Pelagicoccus sp. SDUM812003: one gene and its partners. The protein of the gene in region 3 binds, or shares a complex with, the protein of the main gene of each other region. Links are inferred from orthologs where the notes say so. Each region holds a gene or a part of one and is shown on either strand. Other genes may lie near its edges.

Region 1 (6,238 bases), on a different replicon or contig from region 3:
CGCAGCTGTATCCGGATCCGCATACATTGTCGCCGACGAAGCCCTTTTCCTTCGCTTCCAAAATCGCTTCGTCCAAAATGCGGGCGCCGTGCGGCATCTCCTCGCGAATGTAGATGAAGGCCTTCGCCACATTGTTGGCGAAGCAGGAAATCATCATGCCCTCAATCAGCTGGTGCGGATCCTTGTGCACGATCTGGCGATCCTTGAAGGTGCCCGGCTCCGACTCGTCGCAATTGCAGATCAGATAGATGGGCTTGCCGGACTTGCGATCGACGAAGCTCCACTTCACCCCGCACGGGAATCCGGCTCCGCCGCGGCCGCGCAAGCCGGACTTCTTGACTTCGTCGATGATGCTCTGCGGCTCCATAGTGACCGCCTTTTTGAGCATGTCGTAGCCGCCGTGAGCCATGTAGCTGTCGATCTTCGGCGTATAGCCTTCCTCGTCAGCATACTTGAGAATCAGGCGCTGTTCCTTGGGATGTATCGCCATTTTAACTACGCTTTCGCCTCCGCTTTGATCTTCTCGCAGAGAGCCTTGGCCTTCGCCACGTCGAGATTCTCGTGCAATTCCTCGTCCACCAGCATCACCGGGGCGCTGCCGCAACTGGCCAGACACTCGGCGAATTCGACGGTCACTTCTCCATCCGGGGAGACTTCGTTCAATTCCGTCTCGAACTCCTTCAGCATGGTATCGCAGACCTTGGCTCCGCCCGCCATGGCGCAGGATAGCGTGCGGCAAACGCGGATGTGGCGCTTGCCTATCTTATGCTGACGAAAGAAGGGATAGAACGTGATCACCGAAAGCACATTGATCGGCTCGATGCCCAGCTTCTTGGCGACCCACTCCGCCGCTTCGTTCGTCAGCAGTCCCTGGTCCTTCTGAATCGCATGCAACAAAGGCATGACCGCGCTGCGCGGATCCGGATACTTCGGAATCGCCGCTTCGATTTCAGCTAGTGTCTCTGGCTTTAAGTTCATTTTCTTAAGAGTCGTTTCGAACCACGGTCTTTCACAAACTGACTCGAATAACCTGTATCCAATTCGTGAATATCCGTGTCGTTCTTAGGCGACAAAATTCTATCGATCGCACTCCCCCATCACGAAGTCCAAGCTTCCAAGGATCGAGGCGATGTCGGAAACCATGCAGCCCTTCATGAGCTTGGGCAGGATGCTGAGGTTGCAGAACGAAGGTCCGCGAATCTTCATGCGATACGGCACGCCTCCACCCCGGCTGTTGATGAAGAAACCGAGCGCTCCCTTCGGGGCCTCGCCTTCGAAATAGACTTCGCCGGGCGGGATCTGCGGCCCCTCGGTGGTGATCATGAAGTTCTGGATGAGCTCCTCCATGGAGGTCAGCGTCTTATCCTTGTGCGGCAGGATGATCTTCTTCTGGTCTTCCGAGCGGTAGGGTCCGTCGGGCATCTTCTCGATGACTTGACGGATGATTCGGATGCTCTGACGCATCTCCACCATGCGAACGAGGTAGCGGTCGTAGCAGTCTCCGTTTTCGCCGATCGCCACTTCGAAATCATACTTCTCGTAGCCGGAGTAAGGGGCGTCGCGGCGAAGGTCCAGATCCAGTCCCGACGCTCGGGCGTTTGGTCCGGTCAATCCATAGGAGATGGCATCCTCCTTCGAGATGATCCCGACGTCCGCCGTGCGATCGATGAAGATGCGATTGCGCGTCAGCAGCTCCTCCACGTCGTCCAGGAGCGGCAGAAACTCGTCGCAGAACTTCAGCACCCGGTCCATCCAACCATCCGGCATGTCCTTGAGCAGACCGCCGACGCGGGTGTAGCTGGTGGTAAAACGCGCTCCGGTAAGCTCCTCGAAAAGATCGTAAAGCTTCTCGCGCTCGGTGAAGGTGATCATGAACACCGTCAAGGCCCCCACGTCCATGGTGTAGGCCCCCAGGCCGAGCAGATGCGAAGAGACTCGGGCCATTTCGCTGGTGAGCACCCGGATCGCCTGGCAGCGCTCCGGCACTTCGATGCCTGCCAGCTTCTCCACCGCGATGGCGTAGATGGCGTTGTTTGCCAGCGGGGCCAAGTAGTCCAAGCGGTCCGTGTAGGGCACGAACTGATTGTAGGTCATGTTCTCCGCGATCTTCTCATCCCCGCGATGCAGGTAGCCGACCACCGGGTCGCAATTCTGGATGATCTCGCCATCGAGCTGGATGTTGAGGCGAAGCACCCCGTGGGTGGACGGGTGGGAAGGGCCCACGCTCAGGTCGAGCTTTTCCGTCTCGAACTCCTCCGACGCCTGCGAAGCGCGGGCGGCCGCATCCGGCATTGTGTACTCTTTAGATTCGGTAGCCATTGGGCAAAAGTCAGCTGTGTGGTTTCGAATGCGAGAGAGACAAGCTATTCGCCCGGCTTCTCTTTCTTCTCGTTCCAGCTCTCGTCCTTGGCTCGAGGCTCCCTCTCGGCCTCGAAACTCGAGCTCTTGGCGACGAACGGGCCGCCTGCCATCGGGGCGGAAATCACCTTGGTGCCCGTGCGTTCGCTGATTTCCTCGTCCCAAAGGTCCTCTTCGTGACCCGCCAAGGGGAAATCCTTGCGCAACGGATGGTAGGGATAGTCGTCCCACATCAAGATGCGGCGAAGGTCGGGATGGTCGGAGTAGGAAATTCCCAGAAGGTCGAAGCACTCGCGCTCGTGCCAGTTTGCGGCCTCCCAAAGCGAAACCACCGAGGGAGCGACCGGCTTCTCGCTGTCGGCGCAATCCGCGGCCACCCGCACGTAGCGATGGGCGCTGGTCGATAGCAGGTGATAGACAACCGTGAAGCGGGGATGCTCCTCCACCCCATTGTCGATTCCCGTGGCGTCCACCAGCATGTCGTAGCCATGGTTGTCGCGCAGCGTTTTCAATACCTCGAACAAGGACTCGATCGGGCAGTTGAAAGCGGGACAATCAGCGGAACCCCGCTCTGACACGTCGGAGCTGACTCCTTGCAGGGCGGTTAAAAGATCTTGAGCAATCATCGGCGTAAGCGGATCAGGCCTCTTTAGCCTTCAGTAGATTCGAAGTCGAGGTCTCGGTCATCACCTTGTCCTGCAACTTAATAAGAGCGTCCAACAACGCCTCCGGGCGCGGCGGACAGCCGCTGACATACACGTCGACCGGGACGATCCGATCCACCCCCTGCAACGTGGCGTAGGAGCGGTACATGCCGCCAGAGGAGGCGCACGCCCCCATGGCGATCACCCACTTCGGCTCCGCCATCTGATCATAGATGCGACGCACCACCGGAGCCATCTTGTAGGTCACCGTGCCCGCCACAATCATAACGTCAGATTGTCGAGGCGAAAACCGCATGACCTCCGCCCCGAAGCGGGAAATGTCGAACTTTGAAGCGCCCGAGGCCATGAGCTCGATCGCGCAACACGCCAGCCCCATCGGCATCGGCCAAAGGGAATGGGTGCGAATCCAGTTAATCACAGCATCCGCCTTGGAGACGATCACGCCCCCTTCGACCTTGCTGTTGTAACCTATGTCTGCGTTTGAAGAGACCATTTTTCTCGGAACACTACAAACGACGCAACCTAGGCAGCGCCCTCTAACATGCAAGCGGGTTTTTGGCATTTGAAGAGAAGCATTTCGCCGTTTCGGAATTTTTGAGAAAAGAAATTGACCGACGATACCCGAATCCTCTTATTAGGCCGTTCTTCACGCCAGCCCCCTAGGGGAACGGCGAAAAGAAGGTCACGGAGAGGTGGCTGAGTGGTCGAAGGCGCGCGCCTGGAAAGTGCGTGTACGGGTAACCGTACCGAGGGTTCGAATCCCTCTCTCTCCGCCATTCGACGCGTAGAGTCGAATGGCGAGATAGCAGGATGAAGAACCCGAGCAGAGGGTTCGACGGAAGGGAGCGCAGCGACCGCAGACGGGTCCGCAGGACTTGAGCAACGCTCAACCAATTCCTCTCTCTCCGCCACTTTGCCTTAGGCAAAATCGCTACGATCGGCCCCCCCTTGCCTCCCGTCGGTCGAGTGTCGCTTCGCCTGCTCCCAAGATTCCGGAAAACAACGCGCCATCTGGCGTTCTCGCTTCTAGAACTATGCGTGAGTTTGCTTGGCTCGAGCGAACCAAGATCGAATGAGAAGCGATTGGGCGTAGAGCGTGGGATGCGAAAAGCCCGCCTCGATCAGCAGGTTTTCCATAGCTTGCTCGGGCAGCATCGACACGTTTTGCTCATAGGACGTCAACATGCCTTCGACTTGCTCGGAGGTCGCTCCCGCGTACCGCATCATGCGAAGCCAAACCGGCATCAGCTCCGCTTGCTGGCCTCTCGGCGCTTCGCAGAGGTCGGAAGTCACTAGCACCCCTCCAGGTCGCAACCGCTCGCGAATGTCCCGAAAATACCGCAGCCGCTCCTCCAGGTTCACGATGAAGTGGGAAACGAGGAGCGAGGTCGCCGCATCGAACACCCCCTCAGCTTCGGGAACGTCAGACACATGCCCGACGTGAAAGGCGCAGCGATCCGCAACGCCGTTCGCTTCAGCTTTCCTCCGGCAAACCTCAAGCATCGGCGCCGAAGGATCCACCGCCAGAAAACGCCACGTTGAGAACCGTCTCGCCAAAGCGATCAGCTCCGCTCCCGTGCCCGCTCCCACGCAAAGGACACGCGCCTCTTCCGGCGCTTCCTCCAGGACCAGCGAGAGCTGCAAGTGCAGGCTATCGTTAAGCGGCGCCAAGGCTTGCCAACGAGCGTCATAGGACTCGGCTTGCCGCTTGTCGAAGTGATTGACCGTATCCTTTTCGCTCATGCCGCTACCTTTCGCATTGTCTCGAACTGGAGGCCCTCTATCCCCCGGTGGGGCGCGTCTCCAACGACCACTAGAAACGTGTCCGCACGCCCAGCTTGACGCTTCTGCCTGGCATCGGCGCCAAGTCCTTGAGGTAGGAGGTATGGGGCCGAGCCTCTTCGTCGCCAAGGTTCGATCCCACCGCGAACAGATCAACCGTCACCGTTTCCGTCGCCTGGATACGGTACCGAAGGTCCGCGCCCCAGAGAAAATAGCTGTCGGTTGGCAACTCGTTAGGGGCCAGATGTGACGCCGCTTCGTTGTAGCGACCTTCCACTCCCATCACCCATGGCCCAAAGGCGTACTCGTAGCGTCCTCCGATTCGGCGAGTCGGAATGCGGGGCATGTTCGTTTCAAAACGTTCGTTCGTCGCTCTCGTCTGATCGATCAGCAGATCGAAGTGCATCGTGCGATCAGCTTCGTCTATGATGTGGTAGCGCAAATCGACTTCGTAGCCGTAGAAGCGGGCATCGGCAGGAGTCGCCTGGAAGACGTTCAACCCATCTGTATCCAATTCTCCATACATTCCCTCGACAAGCTCGTGATCGAGGAAACGCATATAGATATAGTCGCTAAAGTCCGAGTAAAACACGGTAAACTCTCCGGTCAGCTTTCCAGCCGTCAGGCGATAGGACAGGTCAAGATTGACCGAGCTTTCCACGCCCAAGCTGGAGTCCCCTATCTCGAAGCTCTGCGTACCGATATGCGGTCCGAACGCGAACAGCTCGCTCGCGTTCGGAGCCCGCTCCGCATAGGTCAGATTCGACGCGAACGCTGCGCTCTCTCCCACCCTACGCACGAAGCCCGCGGAGGCGTTTCCTGTCGTGAAGCTTTTGCCGTAAATCGTGGCATCGACCGGATCGACGTCCACAGTCTCGACACGGCCCCCGAACTCCCAAGCGCCCCAGGGGCGATTCAGGCGCTCGACCGCAAACAGGCCGTACTGCGACGTGTCGTTGCTTGGAATGAACGCCTCCTCTCCTACCGCGGAAAACGACTCGTCCGTCACCTGCAGACCGAACGCTCCGGTGAAGCCGCCGATCGGACGATGCACCGCGGTCAGGCGCAACTCGTATCCATCACGATCAAAAACCGTGCCCACAACCTCATCTTCGATTTCGGCATGGCGGTAGTCTCCGTAGCTGAAATCCAGCTCCACACTCTCAATAAAATCGATCGGATTGATAAGCTCGCCGCGCAGGGCGAAGCGCGACTGGTCGAGGTCGACCGTCACGCCGTCTTCGCCATGCTCATGCTCCTCATCTTCCTCGTGGAATTCGTCCCCGTCATCATGCTCTTCACTCTCGTGTTCATGAGCGTGAGAATGCGCGGGAACACCGTAATCTGTTTCATATTTTGAATACGAAAAACCGAGCGAACCAGCATCGCCGAACCAGGTCATTCCAACGTAGCCAGAACGCGTATCCACAAAG
Region 2 (3,846 bases), on a different replicon or contig from region 3:
GCAATGGCTGAGGAAAAGAAAGACAATCTGATCACCGTCAACATCGACGGCATCGACCTGCAGGTGCCCCCGGGTACGAACATGGTCGATGCGGTCAAGATGCTCGGCAAGGAAGTCCCGCACTATTGCTACCACCCGAAACTCTCGGTGGCGGGCAACTGCCGCATGTGCCTGGTGGAAATGGGCATGCCTGGAAAGGATCGCGCCACTGGAGAGCCCATGCTCAACGAGGACGGCTCCCCGAAGATCATGTGGATGCCGGGTCCTGCCATCGCTTGCGGGACCAAGGCGGCCCCGGGGATGCACATCAAGACCAATTCGCCCAAGGCCGTCGAGTCGCGGGAGGCGGTCACCGAGTTTCTCTTGATCAATCACCCGCTGGATTGCCCCATTTGCGATCAGGCTGGAGAATGCAAGCTGCAGGAGTTTTCGGCGTCACACGGGCGTGGATACAGCCGTTTCATCGAAGCGAAAAACGTGAAGCCGAAACGCACGCGTCTCGGGCCTAGGGTAACGCTCGACGACGAGCGCTGCATCCTTTGTTCGCGCTGCGTTCGCTTTTCGCAGGAGATCGCCAAGGACGACGTGCTCGGTTTTATCGATCGTGGCAGCTATTCGACGCTGACCTGTTTCCCAGGCAAGGAGCTCGCGAATAATTACTCTTTGAATACGGTGGACATCTGCCCGGTGGGAGCGCTCACCAGTACCGACTTCCGATTCAAGATGCGCGTTTGGTTTCTTAAGGAGACCAAGAGCATCGACTTGGAAACTTCGGTCGGATGCAATACGGTGGTTTCTTCTCGCGAAGGAAAGATCTACCGCATCACCCCGCGTCAGAATGACGAGGTCAACGACACATGGATGCCGGATTCCGGCCGCGAGCTTTACAAGCAAGTGGAAGCGGAGGACCGCTTGACTGGTTGCGTCGCGGATTCCGTGGCCATCGAGCCTTCCAGGGCGATTGCCGCCGCCGCCGATGCGCTCAAAGGCGAGGGGATCGCCATCGTCGGCTCCGGTCGATGCACGGTCGAGGAGCAATTCGCTCTGAAAGCTATCGCCGATCAAGTCGGCGCTAAGGATGTGTATCTGGTTGCTCGATACGGCGAGGATGACGGCATCCTCGTCTCCAAGGATCGCAACCCGAACGTGCGCGGAGCCTTGGCGACCGGTTTGATTTCCGATCTGCCGACCGAGACGCTGAGCGATCTGGCGGCCAAGATCGACGCAGGCGAGGTCAAGACCGTGTTCGCAGTACGTGAGGATCTGGTGGCAGCTGGCTTGAGTGAGGACCAGCTCGCGAAAGTGACGGTGATCGCTCTCGACACGCGCGAGACTCCAACCACCAAAGCGGCGAAAGTGACCATCGCAGGCCTGACTCAATTCGAGAAGTCGGGGTCGGTGATCAATCAGCAGTTTCGTATCCAGAAATTTCATAAAGCTGTCCCGGGGCCATCCGGAGCGATCGACGATCTGGCGGCTCTGGCGGGAATCCAAAGCGCCTTGTCGAGCGACGCCTTCCCGAACTCGGTGGGAACCATCTGGGAAAGAATCGCCGCGTCGGGTAGCCTTTTCGAAGGCCTCAGCTTCAAGGGAATCTCCGACACCGGTGTCCTGCTCGATGGCAGCTCGTTCGAAGGGCTACCGTTCGTAGAAGGAAAGTCACTACACTTTGAACCCAAGAGCGAAGCCGTAGCAGCGGAATAGACGCCATGGAACTGACTGATATCATCATCAAATCGATCTACGCGATTGTCGTCGTGAGCGTGCTCATGGGCTTTTGCTCCTACGCGGTTCTCGCGGAGCGAAAGATCTCCAGTTGGATTCAAGGTCGTGTGGGTCCGAACCGCACCACGCTGCCGTTCATCGGATCGATCCCGGTGGTGGGCCGTTTTCTGACACGTCTCGGCGTGTTTCAGCCGGTGGCGGACGGATTGAAGTTCCTCTTCAAGGAGGACGTGCTTCCCGGGCACGTGAACAAGCTCTACTTCACGCTTGCCCCGGTCATCGCCTTGATTCCCGCCTTGACGACTGTGGTGGTAGTGCCCTTCGGCTACTACGAAAACGCGGCAGGGGAGGTGGTGAACCTGGTGCTGGCGGACTTGAACGTCGGCATCCTCTTCCTCTTCGCGGTCTCCTCGCTCGGCGTCTACGGAGTCGTGCTGGGCGGATGGGCGTCCAACTCGAAGTATCCATTTCTTGGAGGCATTCGCGCTTCCGCTCAAATGATCTCCTACGAGCTGGCCATGGGCATCTCGGTGCTGCCGATCTTCATGTGGGTCAACGCGCCGGGGACGGATGGCAGCTTGAGTCTGGTCGACGTGGTGAACGCCCAAGCGGGCGGGCTATGGTTTGCCATGTGGATGCCGTTTTCCTTCATCATTTTCGTGGTTTGCGTTTTTGCGGAAACCAATCGTCTGCCCTTTGACATGGCGGAGTCCGAGACGGAGCTCGTTTCCGGATTCCATACCGAGTACAGCTCCTTCAAGTTCGGCCTGTTCTTCGTGGGCGAGTACGCTCACATGCTGGTCGGCTCCGCGGTTGTGGCGGTGCTTTTTCTGGGGGGATGGCAGCCGCTGCCCTTCATGACTTGGGCCGACCTCGGCGTGACGGGCATTTGGGCGGGCATCTTCTCGGTGAGCACGCTGCTCGGGAAGTTGATCGGGTTCATGTTCTTTTTCATGTGGATCCGCTGGACGCTGCCTCGTTTCCGCTACGACCAAATCATGAAGCTTGGCTGGCAGATGTTGCTTCCCGCATCGATCGCCAATCTGGTGCTCTACACCTTCATCATCTATTTCATCGAGCGTCCCTAATCCGAATGCAGAATGAAGAACGGAGACTCAAACTCGCGCCGAACTCGGAAGACTCTTCATTCGTAACTTTCAACCTTTCGCTCAAAAATGGCTATCGTCGTTAAGAGAAAACCACTCAATCTACTAGAAAAGCTCTACATTCCCGAGATCATCAGAGGTCTTGGGGTCACCTTCCGCCGCATGTTTTTCGGGGAGACGGTGACCATGGAGTACCCGGAGCAGCGCCCGCCCATACCTGCGGGCTACCGCGGCGTGCCGACCTTGGTGCGCGATCCGGAAGGCCGCGAGAAATGCGTATCCTGCCAGCTTTGCGAGTTCGTTTGTCCGCCGAAGGCCATCCGCATCACTCCGGGCGAGATCACCGAGGATAGCCAGTACGCCCATGTGGAGAAGGCTCCCAAGGAGTTCGAGATCGACATGCTGCGCTGCATCTACTGCGGCATGTGTCAGGAGGTCTGTCCGGAAGAGGCGATCTGGCTGCAGAACCAGTATTCGACCTCTGGCTACACGAGAGCGGAGATGGTCAACGACAAGCAGAAGCTCTACGAGTTGGGCGGCACGCTGCCGGACGAGCATTTCAAGTGGAAGAAAAAGAAGGAAGCAGCCGAGCACGGCGGCGGGCATCACTAGGCCGGTCGCCGATGGTTAATTCATCATAGATCCTCCTCCATCCCATTTCCTCATGACTGAATTGTTTTTCTATCTCTTTTCCGCGATTACCCTTGGGTGTGGGATCGCGGTCGTGTTCAGCCGCAATCCGGTGAACGCGGCGATGTTTCTTATCCTGGCCTTCACGGGCATGGCGTCGCTGTTTGTGATGTTGGAAGCCTACTTTCTCGCGGTGATCCAGGTGCTTGTCTACGCGGGCGCCGTGGTGGTGCTCTTTCTTTTCATCATCATGCTTCTCGATGTTAAGGAGGAGTCGCGGCATCGCGTGAAACTGCTGACCATCGTGGCCAGCGTAGTGGGATTCGCCATCCTGATCCTCGGCGTGGCGACGGTGGTTTCCACGGACGCGGTCGCGGAATCGGCC
Region 3 (6,109 bases):
GGGCGTCTCCCGAAGGCGGCATTCCCGGCGTGAAGCACGTCATCGCAGTCGCTAGCGGCAAAGGTGGCGTGGGCAAGTCCACCTTCGCGGTCAATCTGGCCTGCGCCTTCGCCGAAATCCTCAAAGCGGACGGAAAGACGGCTGGCATCATGGACTGCGACATCTACGGCCCTTCCGTGCCCCTCATGATGGGGCTTTCCGGGCGTCCCTACGTGGAGGGCGAATCGCTGATCCCGATGGAGGGAAACGGCCTGAAGGTCATGTCGATGGGCTTTCTGGTGGACGAGGACACTCCGGTGGTTTGGCGGGGACCGATGGTGATGAAGACCATCCAGCAGTTTTCTCAGAACGTGAAGTGGGGCGAAATCGAAATCCTGGTAGTGGATCTCCCGCCCGGCACCGGCGATGCCCAGCTCTCCCTCGTGCAGACCATTCCTCTCAGCGGAGCGGTGCTCGTCACCACTCCTCAGCCAGCCGCCACCCAAGTCGCCAAGCGCGGCGCCCGCATGCTGGAAAAGACCAACGTCAAGATCCTTGGGGTCGCTGAAAACATGAGCTATCTGGAACAGCCCGATGGGACGCGGGTCAACATCTTCGGTGAAGGCGGTGGCCAGCAAACGGCGAACGATCTGAAAACCGATTTTCTGGGTCAAATTCCACTCGATCAATCGATTCGCGAAGGCGGCGACGCCGGCAAGCCGATCGTGGTCGCGGAACCGGACTCGAAGATCGCCCAAAGCTTCAAAACGATAGCTCGCGACATTCTGTCTCGCATATAGTCGGCCAGATTGCGAAGCGCACTGATCTTCGCCCTGATTGTAAATTAGGGACAATCCTAGAGGAAAAGGGTTGGCGTTGAACGAATTACCCTCAATGCTCCCGCGTATTATCCTCGCACCACTCCCACAACGAACGCCGGTTAGCAATCTGTCAAAAGCAGCAATGCGATTGCCAAGACCTTATGGAATAGCCATAAGTTCCGATTGCTTACCTAGGACAAATTGTCCGTTCGCTGCGGAGCGAAGTTAACCGTCATGGCAGCAGAAGAACACAAGTCGAGCGACCAACACGAATTCGTGAAACGTTCCAGCCTATACCAAGAGTTTTTAGCGGAACGCGAAGAGATCCTGCGGCACAAGTGGCTCGAGTCGGAGCGACTCGGGTACGACATTGGCTTCGAGCGCGCATTGCTGGACTGGATCCGCAAGCACCGAGACAGCTGGCGAGCCGCCCGCCGCCACCCTGAAAGCGGCGAATAGCCGCACGTCCCGTTCCTCAGCTCGCGTCCAGACGCCCGACGGCCTTGGCGTAAACTAAAAAAGCGACCCTCGAACGAGAGTCGCTTTTGTCGTAAAGCGCTGGGAGAAAACCAACTACTTGATTTCCTTGTGAACCGTGTGGCGCTTCAGATGAGGATTGTACTTCTTCTTCTCAACGCGCTCGGTGACGGTTTTCTTGTTGCGGGACGAGAGGTAGCGGGAAACCGGCTTACCTTCGGCCTTTGCTTCGGTACATTCGAGAGTGATTACTTCGCGTGGCATGGTTTTTTAGAAATTGAAGCCGCGAACTCTCGCATCTCGGGAATAGAATGCAAGGGGAAAATACAGGGGACTCGGACGGAGGCGAGCTCTCGATCGACCGGCTCCGTCTAGAGAGCCTTGCGCCCCAGCGAACGCTCGACCAGCGGCAGAGCGATGCCGTTTCGAAAGACCGTCACCTGCCCGGTGCTCGAGGAAACCACGATGGCCAGACAGTCGGAGCAAAGCGAAATCGCGGCAGCGGCAGCGTGACGGGCTCCAAGTCCGCTCGGCAGCTCCTGATCGAACTCCGGCGTGTGGATCAAGCTGCCCGCCGAGGCCAGCACGCCCTCGCCGTTGATGACGAAGGCCCCGTCCAGACTGGAGAACTCCTTCACCGTCTCGTCCATGAACGGGCTGAGAATGTTTCGATCCTCCTCCTTGTACCCATGAAACGGATTCAGGACCAGCGGCTTGGTCATCGTCTCCACCTTCTTGGTATCGCCCAGCACGAACAAGGTGCCCACCGGCTTGCCTTCTCGACCCTCCACGGAAAGCTCCATGGCGATGCCGATGACGCGCTCCAGGACCTCAGGCGAAACGTCGCTCGGCATGAAGTTCTCTCGCTCCGCAAGAAGCGCTGAAAACTCCTGCTTCATGTCCACCACTACCAACGTATCAAACTGATCGGTGCTGGGGATGCCTCCGACGCAGCAGATCTTGTCACTGATTTTGAATACGCCGCGGGTCAAACCGACCAGGAATGCGGATCGCAGCTGGGAAAGTCGCCCTTCCGAGAAGGAACGCACCTGAATCATCTCGTCGAATTTGGAATCCTCCGCGTCTCCCTCTTTCGCTCGCCGAGAAATCAGCACCGTTTTAAATTCCTTGAAGGCCGGAGGCAATTCCAGGGGACTGGCCAGCATGGTGTCTCCAAAGACCGCGATGGAACCGCAACGCGCCCCTTTCGCCACGCGAGCCGCTTGACGGAGCATCAGGCGGTTCAGCGAGCTTTGGCGAGCTTTCGGCTGGGCCGTGAGGATGCCACCGAAGGCGGAAGTCAGCTGCTCGTAGAACGTATCCAGATTTTCAGACTTGAGCAGCATGTCGACGAAGGCCTGGTCCTTCACTAGACGGGCCACCGCGGCAAGCACGTTCAAGTAGTCGTTCGCGGTTTCGCCAGCGAGCAGCAGCACCACCAAGTGCACCTTCTCCTGATTCTTCAGGCCTTCGTAGCTGATTCCCTCCTTGGAGCGGCCGATGGCGAAGACATACTTGCGGCGCATCTTCACCCGCAAATGCGGCAAAGCCACGCCGTTGCCCAAATAAGTCGTCATGGTGTTCTCACGACGCATCAGTCCGGGAAGCAGCTTCTTGCGCTCCAAGTCCTTGAATCGAGACGTGGACACCTTGAGCAATTCCTTGAGTGAACCCTCTAAGTTATCGCTCTCTATATCCAGCGTTCGCCTACGCGAAAAGTATCGGTCGAGTCTCATATCGGGGTAGCACCCGCTGCGACCTGGTTAGCACAGCCCTATTTTTCCCACTCCAAAGCGCCCTTCTTCAACTCGTAGACGAGGCCGACAACCAGCACGCCGATGAAGAAAAGGATTGGGCCAAGAATTGGTAGGCTGCTCGCCACGAAATCGCGGTAAACCAGCACCCAGGGGATGAGAAAGAGAACTTCGATGTCGAAGAGGATAAAGAGCATGGCGGTCACGTAGAACTTGACCGAGAAGCGCGTGCTCGTCTTGCCATCGGATTTGATGCCGCATTCGTAGGCGTAGTTTTTGATCGCGTTCTTGGAGCCGCGCTGTCCGAAGAGCCAACTGCCGGTGAGAATGGCTCCAGCGAGCCCGGCAGCCAAGGCGATCTGAATCAATACGGGTACGAAGTCTGATACGGTCATGACTGCTGCAAACATTCCTAATAAGCCCCTTATTTCAAGGCAAATACTGAAAGAAGCGCCAATCATCGTACGGTTTCGCCCAAGTACGCCTACATTTGTGGGATATTAAGCGATCTCGTCTTCTTCTAGGTGGGTCGGCACGTCCCCGGGACGACCGTCACTGCTAGATCCACGTTTTCTGAACGTCTCGGGGACGAGCCGTTCCACCTGACCGGACCATAAAAAAAGCGAGCCCCTGGCGAGGCTCGCTTCGAAAAGGTTCGAGAAACGAAGTTTCGACTACTTGTTGGCTGCCTGGTCGAGGATGTCGCCCAGGTTCATCAAGTCGCCGCCGTCCTTCATGTTTTCGTAGGTAGCGGTTTCCTGAGCCAGCTGGCTGTCGTCGTAGTTGGCCGCCTTGATGGAGAGGCCCAGACGACGCTCTTCGCGGTCGATCTTGATCACGCGAGCGGTCACGTCGGCGCCGATGTCCAGCACGTCCTTGATCTTCTCTACGCGTTCTTCGCTGATCTGGCTGATGTGCACCAGACCGTCGATGTGGTCTTCCAGTTCGACGAAAGCGCCGAAGGAAGTGATCTTGGAGACCTTGCCGGAAACCACGTCGCCGATGCGGAAGCGGCTGTCGATGTCTTCCCATGGGTCGTCAGCGAGCTGCTTCATGCCGAGGGAGATGCGCTGGTTGTTGGTATCCACGTCGAGAACGATCGCATCGATCTCGTCGCCCTTCTTGAGCACTTCGCTCGGGTGGTTGACCTTGCGGGTCCAGGACATGTCGGAAACGTGAACCATGCCATCGATGCCTTCTTCGAGTTCGACGAAGGCTCCGTAGGTGGTGATGTTGCGCACCTTGCCATGCACGTGGGCCCCAACTGGGTAGTTGTGAACGACCATGTCCCATGGGTTCGGATCGAGCTGGCGAATGCCGAGAGAGATCTTCTCTTCGTCCTTCTGGATGCCGAGAACCACCGCCTCGACTTCGTCGCCCACCTTGAGCAGTTCGCTCGGCTTGGTGATGCGCTTGGTCCAGGACATTTCGGTGACGTGCACGAGACCTTCCACGCCTTCTTCGATTTCGATGAATGCGCCGTAGGGAACGAGGTTGACCACCTTGCCGGCAACCTTGGCTCCGATCGGGTACTTGGACTCGATGTCCTGCCATGGGTTGGACTTGGTCTGCTTGAGACCGAGGGAAACGCGTTCCTTCTCGCGGTTGATCTCGATGATCATCACGTCGATCTCCTCACCCTGCTTGAGCATTTCGCTCGGGTGGGAAATGCGGCCCCAGCTCATGTCGGTGATATGGAGCAGTCCGTCCATGCCATCGAGGTCGATGAAGGCGCCGAAGTCGGTGATGTTCTTGACCACACCCTTGACGACGTCGCCGGGGTTGACGCGCTCGAGAAGCTCGCGACGCTTGGTGGCGCGCTGCTCTTCGATGAGCTCGCGGCGGGAAAGAACGATGTTCTTGCGCTCCAAATTGATCTTGAGAACCTTGTAGTCGTAGGTTTGGCCGACGTACTGGTCGAGATTCTTCGGGGGCTGGATGTCGATATGGGACGCTGGCAAGAAGGCGTCTACGCCCATGCCTACGATCAGACCGCCCTTGACCTTGCTCTTCACGCGGCCCTGAACGATGGAACCTTCCTCACACTTGGTGATGATGTTCTCCCAATTCTTCTTTTGCTCAGCCTTGTCGAAGGAAAGCAGCGGATTGCCTTCCTTGTCCTCGAGCTTTTCGAGGAAGACTTCGATTTCTTCGCCAATCTGCAGGTCGCCGAGATCGACGAATTCGTTTGCAGGTACGAGGCCTTCGGACTTACCGCCGATGTCGACAACGACTTCGTTCTGGCGGATTTCGGTGACAGTGCCCTTGATGATCGATCCTTCCTTCAACTTGTCGAAGGAGGTCTGGGCGAGAAGTTCAGCCATTATTGAACTCATGATATGCGTGGCGCTTGCTCGCGAATGCTTCCGGAATCCGTCGAGAAGAGCCTGGGACGAGCCGACGAATCGACTCAACTGTTTGGTTTTTGCTAGCTCGATCGGAAGCGACGCGACGAAATCGAGCTTGTTTAGGTTTGTCGCGAGCGGGCAGAAGATGCAGCCGAGCCCGACTCATGCAAGAGAAATAGCTTTTTCCTCCCTATATTAGCGTAAAAAGAGAAAGGAGCGACCCTCCCGACTCGTTTTCCAGAGAAAACTGGGAGAAACGCCCCTCGAAATCAGCCGCTGCTAGATCAGGCCTCCTGGACCGAAAGCGGCGAGCCTAGTAGACGATCTTGTTGAGCGGGTACTCGATGATGCCTTCCGCTCCCAGATCCTTGAGCTGCGGGATAACGTCGCGAACTTCCTTCTCGGAGAGCACCACCTCGACCGCCGACCAGCCCTCGTCGCTGAGATCGTTGACCGTCGGGTTGCGCAGCGAAGGCAGCACTTCGAGGATCTTGGCTAAGCTGGCTTTGGGAGCGTTGAGCTTGAGCCCGACCTTGTCCGCGGCGCTGAGAGCGGCCTGCAGCATCATGGCGATGGTTTCGATCTTGGCCCGCTTCTCCGGATTCTCCCAGCTCTTGCGATTGGCGATGAGCTTGGTATTGGTTTTCAGAAGCGTCTCCACGATGCGCAGCTTATTGGCCCGCAGCGAGTTGCCGGTTTCGGTGAGATCCACGATGGCGTCCACCATATC

The links.
Region 1: the proteins of QEH54_RS18005 (region 3) and nuoD are in contact, whole or in part, in a cryo-EM structure (PDB 6ZJN), measured with the Thermus thermophilus proteins. The link is inferred for Pelagicoccus sp. SDUM812003 from one-to-one orthologs. Residues at the interface, in WP_096411116.1 of Thermus thermophilus: Glu45, Ser46, Asn48, Pro50, Ala51, Gly52, Glu53; in WP_223903221.1 of Thermus thermophilus: Met26, Thr27, Asn29, Gly31, Pro32, His34.
Region 2: the proteins of QEH54_RS18005 (region 3) and QEH54_RS06450 are in contact, whole or in part, in a cryo-EM structure (PDB 6KHJ), measured with the Thermosynechococcus vestitus proteins. The link is inferred for Pelagicoccus sp. SDUM812003 from one-to-one orthologs. Residues at the interface, in WP_126986108.1 of Thermosynechococcus vestitus: Gly6, Tyr7, Glu8, Tyr9, Phe10, Gly12, Phe13, Leu14, Ile16, Cys17, Ser18, Pro21, Ala24, Leu25, Ala27, Ser28, Leu31, Arg32, Pro33, Ser35, Arg40, Leu41, Thr42, Thr43, Tyr44, Glu45, Ile51, Gly53, Ala54, Trp55; in WP_126985484.1 of Thermosynechococcus vestitus: Gln8, Lys26, Trp29, Leu30, Pro33, Met34, Met37, Leu38, Leu83, Ile84, Phe85, Lys86, Glu87, Asp88, Val89, Leu90, Pro91, Ala92, Thr100, Ala104, Val107, Ile108, Phe111, Leu112, Tyr114, Ile115, Ile125, Ser126, Leu128, Phe133.

The regions. Positions count from the first base shown.
Region 1 is NZ_JARXHY010000003.1:472,341-478,578, reverse strand. What follows is about bases 199-3,008. They hold nuoD (NADH dehydrogenase (quinone) subunit D), read right to left. Parts: upstream 2,320-3,008; coding sequence 1,078-2,319; downstream 199-1,077. Other genes in these bases: nuoB (NADH-quinone oxidoreductase subunit NuoB), read right to left, coding at 2,998-3,008; QEH54_RS06425 (NADH-quinone oxidoreductase subunit C), read right to left, coding at 2,364-2,984; QEH54_RS06435 (NAD(P)H-dependent oxidoreductase subunit E), read right to left, coding at 496-978; nuoF (NADH-quinone oxidoreductase subunit NuoF), read right to left, coding at 199-490. Also shown: more of nuoF, read right to left, coding at 1-198; more of nuoB, read right to left, coding at 3,009-3,516; QEH54_RS06410 (class I SAM-dependent methyltransferase), read right to left, coding at 4,056-4,766; QEH54_RS06405 (TonB-dependent receptor), read right to left, coding at 4,837-6,238.
Region 2 is NZ_JARXHY010000003.1:479,443-483,288, forward strand. What follows is about bases 780-3,761. They hold QEH54_RS06450 (complex I subunit 1 family protein), read left to right. Parts: upstream 780-1,709; coding sequence 1,710-2,813; downstream 2,814-3,761. Other genes in these bases: QEH54_RS06445 (2Fe-2S iron-sulfur cluster-binding protein), read left to right, coding at 780-1,704; QEH54_RS06455 (NADH-quinone oxidoreductase subunit I), read left to right, coding at 2,901-3,443; QEH54_RS06460 (NADH-quinone oxidoreductase subunit J), read left to right, coding at 3,496-3,761. In the rest of the region: NADH-quinone oxidoreductase subunit NuoF, read left to right, coding at 1-11; more of QEH54_RS06445, read left to right, coding at 4-779; more of QEH54_RS06460, read left to right, coding at 3,762-3,846. UniProt on the Escherichia coli protein: NDH-1 shuttles electrons from NADH, via FMN and iron-sulfur (Fe-S) centers, to quinones in the respiratory chain. The immediate electron acceptor for the enzyme in this species is believed to be ubiquinone.
Region 3 is NZ_JARXHY010000015.1:34,319-40,427, forward strand. What follows is about bases 1,740-4,420. They hold QEH54_RS18005 (NADH-quinone oxidoreductase subunit A), read right to left. Parts: upstream 3,427-4,420; coding sequence 3,052-3,426; downstream 1,740-3,051. Other genes in these bases: QEH54_RS18000 (PTS sugar transporter subunit IIA), read right to left, coding at 1,740-3,013; rpsA (30S ribosomal protein S1), read right to left, coding at 3,706-4,420. In the rest of the region: QEH54_RS17985 (Mrp/NBP35 family ATP-binding protein), read left to right, coding at 1-779; QEH54_RS17990 (hypothetical protein), read left to right, coding at 1,035-1,259; rpmG (50S ribosomal protein L33), read right to left, coding at 1,374-1,541; more of QEH54_RS18000, read right to left, coding at 1,649-1,739; more of rpsA, read right to left, coding at 4,421-5,367; hisG (ATP phosphoribosyltransferase), read right to left, coding at 5,693-6,109. UniProt on the Escherichia coli protein: NDH-1 shuttles electrons from NADH, via FMN and iron-sulfur (Fe-S) centers, to quinones in the respiratory chain. The immediate electron acceptor for the enzyme in this species is believed to be ubiquinone.